DNA from 3 places in the Neptunomonas sp. XY-337 genome. Region 2 is predicted to be linked to each of the others. Evidence: predicted binding sites of a transcription regulator. Region 2 holds the regulator's gene; each other region holds the start of a gene.
The links. Region 2 encodes sigma-54, which starts transcription at its own class of promoters, with help from an activator protein. Its sites were predicted from a motif close to TGGCACNNNNNTTGCTNT; they were not measured.
Positions count from the first base shown of each region.

Region 1: the regulator sigma-54 is predicted to act here: its motif matches at 1,630-1,647, upstream of E4L36_RS11240 (P-II family nitrogen regulator).
Region 3: the regulator sigma-54 is predicted to act here: its motif matches at 1,695-1,712, upstream of flgF (flagellar basal-body rod protein FlgF).

Region 1 covers NZ_SPLL01000004.1:261,263-264,530, forward strand. The annotation lists gene E4L36_RS11235 (ammonium transporter) at 1-1,187, opposite strand, end outside; gene E4L36_RS11240 (P-II family nitrogen regulator) at 1,224-1,562, opposite strand; gene E4L36_RS11245 (YebC/PmpR family DNA-binding transcriptional regulator) at 2,178-2,894, opposite strand; gene E4L36_RS11250 (enoyl-CoA hydratase-related protein) at 3,025-3,268, opposite strand, start outside.
Region 2 covers NZ_SPLL01000002.1:175,216-178,483, reverse strand. The annotation lists gene lptA (lipopolysaccharide transport periplasmic protein LptA) at 1-10, shown strand, start outside; gene lptB (LPS export ABC transporter ATP-binding protein) at 14-742, shown strand; gene E4L36_RS04450 (RNA polymerase factor sigma-54) at 781-2,292, shown strand; gene hpf (ribosome hibernation promoting factor) at 2,339-2,629, shown strand; gene ptsN (PTS IIA-like nitrogen regulatory protein PtsN) at 2,648-3,103, shown strand; gene rapZ (RNase adapter RapZ) at 3,117-3,268, shown strand, end outside.
Region 3 covers NZ_SPLL01000003.1:327,228-330,495, reverse strand. The annotation lists gene E4L36_RS08660 (flagellar hook-basal body complex protein) at 1-1,647, shown strand, start outside; gene flgF (flagellar basal-body rod protein FlgF) at 1,762-2,505, shown strand; gene flgG (flagellar basal-body rod protein FlgG) at 2,525-3,268, shown strand, end outside.

The sequences.
Region 1 (3,268 bases), on a different contig from region 2:
CGGATACCCATCACCGCTTTGAGGATCACCCACACCACCATGCTGGCACAGAATACCCAGCCAAAGATTGAGACGATACCAAGCAGCTGAGCCCCGAAGGTAGCGTCTGTATTCGCCAAAGGCACCGCTAACAAACCCCAGATACCCACAACACCGTGCACTGAGATCGCACCTACAGGATCATCGATGCGCAGTTTATCGAGCGAAATGATTGCGAAGACAACCAGCGTACCGCCCACAGCACCGACGAGCGTAGAAGCCAAGGCTGTTGGTGAAAGAGGATCCGCTGTGATCGCCACTAAACCTGCCAACGCGCCGTTCAGAGCCATGGTAAGGTCGGCTTTCTTGAAAAGTAGTCGTGCCGTAATGAGCGCGGCAATCACACCACCTGCCGCAGCCGCATTGGTATTAACAAAGACCTGTGCAACAGCATTTGCTTCACCCACATCGGATAGCTTCAGCTCCGAACCACCGTTGAAACCAAACCAGCCCATCCACAGGATAAATGTACCCAGTGTGGCTAACGGTAGGTTAGCGCCAGGGATCGCGTTGATCGAACCATCTTTACCATACTTGCCTTTACGTGCACCCAGTACTAACACACCCGCGAGAGCTGCAGCCGCGCCTGCCATGTGTACGATGCCTGAGCCTGCGAAATCAGAGAAGCCCGCTTCGCTCAAGAAGCCGCCGCCCCATGTCCAGTAGCCAGATACCGGATAGATGAAGCCCGTCATCACAACAGCAAAGGTTAGGAAAGCCCAGAGTTTCATACGTTCAGCTACAGCACCCGATACAATTGACATGGCTGTTGCTACGAATACAACCTGGAAGAAGAAATCGGAACGCGCTGAGTAGTAAGGCGCATCATCGCCACCAGCCAGCACAGCATCAACAGCGTTTTCATCGCCGATCAATGCGCCAAAGTTTGGCATCACGCCGCCCGCATCCGAGCTGTACATAATAAAGTAACCGCACAGCAGGTACATGGTACAAGCGATGGCATACAGTGCGATGTTTTTGGTCAAAATTTCGGTGGTGTTCTTAGCGCGTACTAAACCGGCTTCGAGCATTGCAAAGCCTGCTGCCATCCACATGACGAGCGCACCACACATTAGAAAATAGAACGTATCTACGGCGTACTTGAGCTGTGTCAGATCGCCGGCAGTTGTCTTGAGTAACTCTTCCATTGCTAAGTCCTCTATCGAGAGTTTGTTAGTCGGGGCTTAGAGTGCGTCGTTGCCGGATTCACCGGTACGAATGCGGATTGCTTGCTCAATTGGCATCACGAAAATTTTACCGTCGCCAATCTTTCCGGTTTGGGCGACGCTTTGCACCGCGTCCACAACCTGCTCTGCAATAGCATCATCCACAGCGACGTCTACGCGAACTTTCGGTAAGAAATCCACCACATATTCCGCACCGCGGTAGAGTTCTGTATGTCCTTTTTGTCTACCAAAGCCTTTCACTTCGGTGACGGTGATACCTTGTACACCGATCTCTGAAAGTGCTTCACGTACGTCATCCAGTTTGAACGGTTTGATAATGGCCGAAATCAGCTTCATGGGTGTTCTCCCGCTATGTTTTGTGGCATCTGCATCCGCAAATGCACCATCAATCGTCAACAGGTATTTAGCGATCTTCGTGCCAACTAAGAAAAAACCATATTTATTAAATAGATAGGAAAATTATAAGGTGCTCTACAACATGAAAACCCAGCACGTATATCGCGCCTAAAGAGTGCTCGTGGTGCACAGTTTTCAGAAATGCACACTTTTTGCGCACACTTTTGCAGCAAAAATTCGGGCGCTGATATGGCTCATCGCAGGCTCTTCGCTTCACCAAATGTGATGTCATCAGACCCAGCGCTTATCAAAACTATGGTTGGCGATTTTTTACAGAAGAGAGGGGAATCGTTCGATCTTTAGAGGAGCACGCGAGGTGTACGGCAACCGTTGATATGCTCATGACGGCAGCAGGCCTAACACCCTTTAAACAAGCCGATAGGCATGACACAGGCGGGGGGAGTCGGTGGTTCTTGAACTACTAGCGGGCCTGCAAAGCTCCACAGCGCTGTTACGAGTCTAGAGCTTGAGTTTTTGCTATGTTGGCCAGTGTTAATCTGTATTTCGTGATTTAACAGCACTACCGCCAAGGCTTGGGTAGTGCTGCTCGTCGCATTAAGCTTCCGCGTTGTGATAAACGTTTTGCACGTCATCTAGGAAGTTAAGCATCTCCATCAGCTTATCGAACATCGGACGATCGTCCTCAGCTAGCGGCGAAGTGGTCTGCGGCAGGAATTGGATTTCATCAACATCAAAGTCGATCTCTCCAAATGCGTCCATCAGCGCACGTTTTGCATTGGCATATTCAGTGTGCGGTGCGAAAACAGTAACTTTACCCTCTTCACATTCGATGTCCGTCACATCAACATCTGCCATCATCAGCGCATCGAGTACCGCTTCTTCATCATCACCCGCGAACGCAAAGATAGCGCAGTGATCAAACATATGTGCCGCACAACCTGGCGTACCCAGCTTTGATTTACTCTTGGTAAAGCAGTTGCGTACATCACCAAAGGTACGGTTTGGATTGTCAGTTAGGCACTCCACAATCACCATGCAGCCACCAGGGCCAATACCTTCATAACGCGCGGTGGAAAAATCCTCACCAGAACCACCTTTGGCTTTATCCAGTGCTTTGTCGATCACGTGTCCCGGCACCTGATCTTTTTTCGCACGTTCAATCAAGCCACGTAGTGCTAGGTTTCCGTCAGGCTCGACACCACCTGACTTAGCAACAACATAGATCTCTCGGCTGTATTTACTGTAGAGCTTGGCATTTGCATCGGAGGTTTTCGCCATCGACTCTTTACGGTTTTGATAGGCTCGGCCCATTACTCAATCCTGCTTTCAATAAAAGCCGTATGTTAACCCGTTCTGACATCTTTTATAAGCCAGCAATACCATGCGAATCCGCCATAAAAAACGCCTCCCGAAGGAGGCGTTAACCAAATACAGAGGGCCGTTAGTTAAACTTAGCGGGGCGTTTTTCTAAGAACGCCTGCATCCCTTCTGTTTGCTCGTCCGTCGAGAAACACAGGCCAAAGCCTTGGCTCTCGAGTACACATGCGTTCTCAAGATCTAAGCTCATACCACGCATCACCAGTTGCTTGGTCAGACGCACAGCGTTTGGTCCACACGCCACAATCTTCTGCGCCAACTTGATACCCTCATCACGCAATTGATCTTGCGGGTAGATATGGTTCGCC
Region 2 (3,268 bases):
AAAGCAGTAGCGGATGACTAAACAACTCGAAGCGCTGCATCTTGCCAAATCATATAAAAAGCGCCGTGTCGTTATCGATGTATCACTCAACGTAGCAAGCGGCGAAATCGTGGGCTTACTGGGCCCCAACGGGGCTGGTAAAACCACCTGTTTTTACATGATCGTGGGCTTAATTGGTGCCGATAACGGCGCTATTCGTATCGATAACGACGATGTCACAGCGATGCCCATGCACGAGCGCGCACGTCGCGGTGTCGGTTACCTCCCTCAAGAAGCGTCAATATTTCGCAAGCTTAGCGTTCACGACAACCTGATGGGCATTCTCGAGATGCGTCCTGAACTGTCAGCTGCGCAACGGCGTGAAAAGCTCGAGAGCCTTTTAGAAGAGTTCCATATAAGTCATCTGCGCGATAGCCTAGGGATGGCACTATCTGGTGGCGAACGTCGACGTGTCGAAATAGCCAGAGCGCTCGCCTCAGAGCCAAGTTTTATATTGCTAGACGAGCCCTTCGCTGGCGTCGACCCTATCTCTGTGAACGATATCAAGCAGACAATTAAACACCTGCAATCCAGAGGCATCGGCGTACTCATTACCGATCACAATGTACGAGAAACATTGGATATCTGCGAAAAGGCCTATATTGTTAGTGAAGGAGTGATTCTTGCTCACGGTTCACCGCAAGACATTCTCGCCAACGAACAGGTAAAAGCTGCTTACCTTGGGGATACCTTTAGACTCTAAGTGACGATCTTGCTGTTTCGGAGTAGTTCTACAAAATTATGAAGCAATCTTTACAGCTTAAAATGGGGCAACATCTCACGATGACCCCCCAGTTGCAGCAAGCGATCAAACTGCTACAACTATCAACCCTGGACCTACAGCACGAAATCCAAGAAGCATTGGAGAGTAATCCGATGCTAGAAACAGGCGAAGAAAGCGACGCCTCAGCGGCAGAAACAGAATCTAAAGAGCTCACCACCCCCAGTGAAGATGCGACCACTCAAGCAACAGCAGAAGCTAGCGCCAAGAGTGAAGACGCTGAACCTGCCTTTGAGGAGGAGTGGAGCAACGATATTCCTGAGGAGCTGGCCACCGATTCATCGTGGGACGACACTTATCAAATAAGCAGCGGTTCCAGCAGCGCGGCTAGTCGTGACGATGATTTCATGGAGTCTAACGACACCTCCGAAGAGACGTTACAAGATCATTTGGAATGGCAACTCAACCTGACACCAATGAGCCAAACGGATGTCGCGATTGCCGAAGTCATCATTGATGGTATCGATAGCGCTGGTTATCTGCGCGTCTCCACCGAAGATATTTTAGAGCATCTACAAAAAGCGCAACCCGAGCAATTTGCGGAAAGTGAACTCGATGAAGTTGAGGCAGTACTCAAACGCATTCAACAGTTTGATCCTCCCGGTGTTGCAGCAAGGGATTTGGGCGAGTGCCTTGCCATTCAATTGGAGCAATTACCAGAAAAGCCGCCTCTTTTGGCTCAAGCACTAACGCTATGCCGCCAGTATATACACCTACTGGGGACGCATGATTATCGCCAGTTAATGCGTCGTTTGCGCTTGAAAGAGCCACAATTACAAGCCGTAGTCACGCTTATTCAGTCACTCAACCCTCAGCCGGGGGCTTATATCTCCAATACTGCCGCTGAATACGTGATACCCGACGTCTTTGTGGAAAAAGTAAAAGGTGAGTGGACGGTACGGCTCAATAACGATGCCTCGCCGACACTGAAAATCAACACCGAGTACGCAAGCCTTATCAAGCGCGCCGATAGCAGCGCCGATAACACGTATCTCAAGAATCATCTTCAGGAAGCACGTTGGTTTATTAAAAGCCTGCAAAGCCGCAATGAAACCATGCTAAAAGTCTCGCAGCAGATTGTTGAGCGGCAGCTGGACTTTTTCGAGCACGGCGAAGAGGCAATGAAGCCTATGGTGTTGCACGATATTGCCGAAGCGGTCGAGATGCACGAGTCAACCATCTCCCGAGTAACAACCCAAAAGTATATGCATACTCCACGGGGCATTTTTGAGTTGAAATACTTCTTCTCAAGCCACGTGAATACCAGTGACGGAGGTGCAGCCTCCTCTACAGCCATTCGTGCTGTCATCAAAAAGCTAATTGCAGCTGAAAACCCAGCCAAACCTCTAAGCGACAACAAGATTGCCAAACTTCTGGATGAAGAAGGTATTCAAGTAGCGCGCCGAACGATCGCAAAATATAGAGAAGCGATGGGAATCGCGCCTTCTAATGAGCGAAAGCGTTTGGTTTAATGAGTTCTGTTAACAGCACATCTGCTGTTGTGTAAAGGAGATAGCTATGCAAATTAACATTACAGGTCATCACGTAGAACTTACTGAAGCACTGTCTGAGTATGTTCATACAAAGTTTGAAAAATTGGAGCGCCATTTTGATAACATCACCAACGTACAGGTGACCCTGAGTGTCGATAAGCAGAGCCAAAAGGCCGAAGCGAATATGCACGTTGCTGGCGGTGAAATTTTTGCTGCGAATGAGCACGAAGATATGTATGCTGCGCTGGATGGTTTAACGGACAAACTTGACCGTCAAATCATTAAGCACAAAGAAAAAATGAAAAGTCACAAATAACGAATAGATCTGCCTAACATGTCAATTTTATCCCTGCTGTCATCTGATCGAGTCTTTAACAACTTAGAGGGTGGCAGCAAAAAAAGGACGCTTGAGATTATCAGCGAGCATCTCGCCCAATCGCACAGCGACCTAGCTGAAGAAGCAGTATTTTCAGGATTAATTAACAGGGAAAGGTTAGGCAGTACCGGCATCGGCGATGGGGTAGCGATACCCCACTGCCGTTTCCCCGGTCTGCAAGAAGCCGTCGGTGTGTTCGTCCGCTTAGCAACTCCGGTGGACTTTGATGCGATTGACAACCGCCCAGTGGACCTGATGTTTTTTTTGTTGGTTCCCGAGGATGCGTGTGATCAGCACCTTGCCACCCTTGGCGCACTCGCCGAAGCGTTCAGCAAAGAGGATAATCGTAACAAAATGCGCAGCGCCGCAAGCGATTCGGAATTGATGCAGATTTTGGAGTCCACCTTCAACTAATTGAGCAAAGACCATGAAACTGGTAATCATCAGTGGCCGCTCAGGCTCAGGAAAAAGTACCGCATTACAGGCACTAGAAGATGTTGGTTTTTATTGCATTGACAACCTTCCAGCCAAGTTACTCCCGGAACTGATCTCTCACATCACTGATGATGATGCTCAACT
Region 3 (3,268 bases), on a different contig from region 2:
AAGGAATTTCCACCGAAAACCACAGAAACAATGGATCTTTCTTTCAACATTGACTCGCGTGAAGATGCCAATACGCTGCTGCCGAACTACGACAAAGATAAAGCGGGCTCTTTTACCTACAGTACCACAGTGCGTACGTTCGACAGCCTCGGTAATGAGCACACTATTAAGTACAACTTTGCTGAGCAGCGCCCAGAGAACGAGTACAGCAATTACCAAACGACACCGGGTGATCGAGTGTATATCTCCGGCATCGGTACTGCTGCAGATACAGACGGGATGCTCTTGCCGCTTTATGATGAGTCAGCAAACGGTGACTTCGTTCTGAAAACGGCAACGGCTAAAGCTGTGGATAATGGCCAAGACTTGAAAGTGTTTGAGCTGGGTGGGCAAACACTCGCTGATCTTCAAGAAGCTGATCCACGCATCAAATCTGTTGAGTATCGCGTGGATGATGCGGGTAACGGTACATTACGTATTTTGAAGCTATCTGACTCGCGCGAATTTGGCGATCTGCTTGTGACGGATAACTCGGCGCCTGACCGTGTCGCGTTGACGCCAACCACAACCGATGCGTCGGGTTTTGTTTCGAGCAATGAGAAACACTTCTTCGAGTTCCAAACGGGCACATTTGCGGCCAATGAGCAGCTCGACCTTGAAGTAGCCGGTGTTGAGATCGCGATCTCAACAGGTGACAACGGTATGACATCCGAGCAGGTTGCCTTGGCTATTCGTGATCGTGAGTCCGATATCCTTGAGGCAAATCCGGATATCTTATCCGTAAGCTGGGATCCTGATCAGGGTGCGAACGGTTCGTTACGTATTGAGTTTAAACCGGATGTAAACCCTGCCAACCTTGGCGCGCGTTCGGCCCAGGTGATCGATGATGCCGCATTGATCGGTAGTGCTAACCAAGTCTTTATCGGCTCTGAGGTGGCAACGGGTAAGGTTGATGCCAACTACGAGATCGATGGTGACAATTCCTACAACGGCGTTTATCTAATGTATGCCTATCTCAATGGCGAGGAAGCACTCGATATCGGTAAGTTGAATGATGCGGGTACGGGTACAGATACAGAACCGGGTCCGATTCTGGTTAAGTTCAATCCTGAAAATGGTTTGCTAACCGAGATTAACGGTGAAGAGATCCGTACAGGAGCAACGATACCTGAGATCATTATTAAAGGCGCAGACCCTGCCAACAAAAACAACAATATTGCGTTGAATATTGGCGGCTCAACTCAGTTTGCATCAGAGTCGATTATCAAAGCATCGGATCAAGATGGTTATGCTAAGGGCGACCTAATTGGTGTTTCATTCGGTTCCACAGGTGAGATGATTGCATCGTTTAGTAATGGTGAGCAGCTCAATATCGGTATTGTGGCCGTGGCTACCTTCGAGAACCAATCAGGTTTACAGCCCAGTGGTGACACTGAGTGGACGGCAACATTGGATTCGGGGTCTGCGATCCTTAACCCTCCGGGTGCTGGCTTGAACGGATTGTTACGTTCGGCATCGCTGGAGCAGTCTAACGTGGATCTATCTGCGGAGCTGGTAAAACTGATCGAAGCGCAGCGTAACTTCCAGGCGAACTCTAAGACACTGGAAACGTTGAACACCGTAACGCAGTCGATTCTGCAGATCTAAACGTTTTTTCCTCTCTTTAAGGGCTGCTTCAGCAGCCCTTTTCTTTTTGGCATATCAATTGCTTGTCTCTACTTAAAGTAGCCCAAACCGGCGCAATAAGAAGAGAGAGTTTCTATGGATAAAGTTGTTTACCTTGCTATGAGCGGCGCGCGCGAAAATATGCGCGGACAGCAGGCTCATGCCAACAACTTAGCCAACGCCAACACCACCGGCTTTAAGCACGATTTGTCCCAAGCCCGCGCTATGCAAGTGTTTGGCGAGGGGATGCCGAGCCGGGTTTATGCCATGAGTGAGCGTCCAGCAACAGATATTAGCGATGGTCAGCTCATCGAAACCGGCCGTGATCTGGATATCGCTATCCTTGGAGATGGCTGGATTGCTGTTATCGGCCCAGACGGCAACGAGGCCTACACGCGCTCAGGCGAACTGCAGATCAATGCCGCTAACCAGCTAATAACTGGCAGCGGTTTGCCGGTCATGGGCAACGGCGGCACGCCTATTGTTATTCCGCCTGCCGAGAAGATCGATATTGGCGTGGATGGTTGGATTAGTATTCGACCGCTGGGCGAAACTGCCGCCGAGGTTGCGGTGGTTGATCAGATCAAGCTAGTCAATCTGGGCGACCAGAGTATCTTCAAAGGAACCGATGGCCTTATGCATATCGACGGTAACGCCGAGATAGGGCCGGATCTCAACCAGCGCTTAAAATCTGGCTTTTTGGAAGGTAGTAACGTCAATGCAGTCCATGAGCTGACGAGCATGATCAGCTTGTCGCGCCAATTTGAAGTTAATTTGAAAATGATGAAAGCGGCTGAAGAGAATTCTGAAGCGGCTACAAAAATTCTACAGCTAAGCTAAGTGTCAGGAGATTAATACGATGCACGGTGCACTCTTTGTTGCGAAAACAGGTCTATCTGCTCAAGACACCTCGCTTAAAGTTATTTCCAACAACCTTGCTAATGCGAGCACCACGGGCTTCAAGAAAGACCGTGCGGTTTTTGAAGATCTGCTCTATCAAATCCAGCGCCAGCCGGGCGCTGAGAGCGCGGCTGAAACCCAACTGCCATCTGGTTTGCAATTGGGCACAGGTGTGCGGGTTGTGGGCACGCAGAAGATGTTTCAAGAGGGAAACATTGAAGTCACAGAGCAGCCGTTTGATATCGCCATCAATGGCCGCGGTTTCTTTCAAGTTACGCTACCCAACGGTGATCTAGGTTACACCCGTAACGGTCAGTTTCAGATCAACCAGAATAACGAGCTGGTGACCAGCGAGGGTTACTTGGTGGAGCCTGCGATTGTCTTACCCGCCGAGGTGCAAACCTTTACAGTGGGGGTTGACGGCATAGTGACGGCGGTCGTGGCTGGCGATCCCAACCCGGTACAGCTGGGCCAGTTGCAGTTGGCTGATTTCGTTAATCCAGCGGGTCTGCAGGCGCTGGGTCAAAACCTGTTTAGTGAAACTGTAGCCAGTGGTGCGCCTCAGTTGTCTAACCCAGGTGATGCAGGTGTCGGCACTACCAATCAGGGGATGTTAGAGGCGTCTAACGTCAATGCGGTTGAGGAGTTGGTCAATATGATCACTACCCAGCGCGCCTATGAAATGAACTCCAAAGTGATCTCG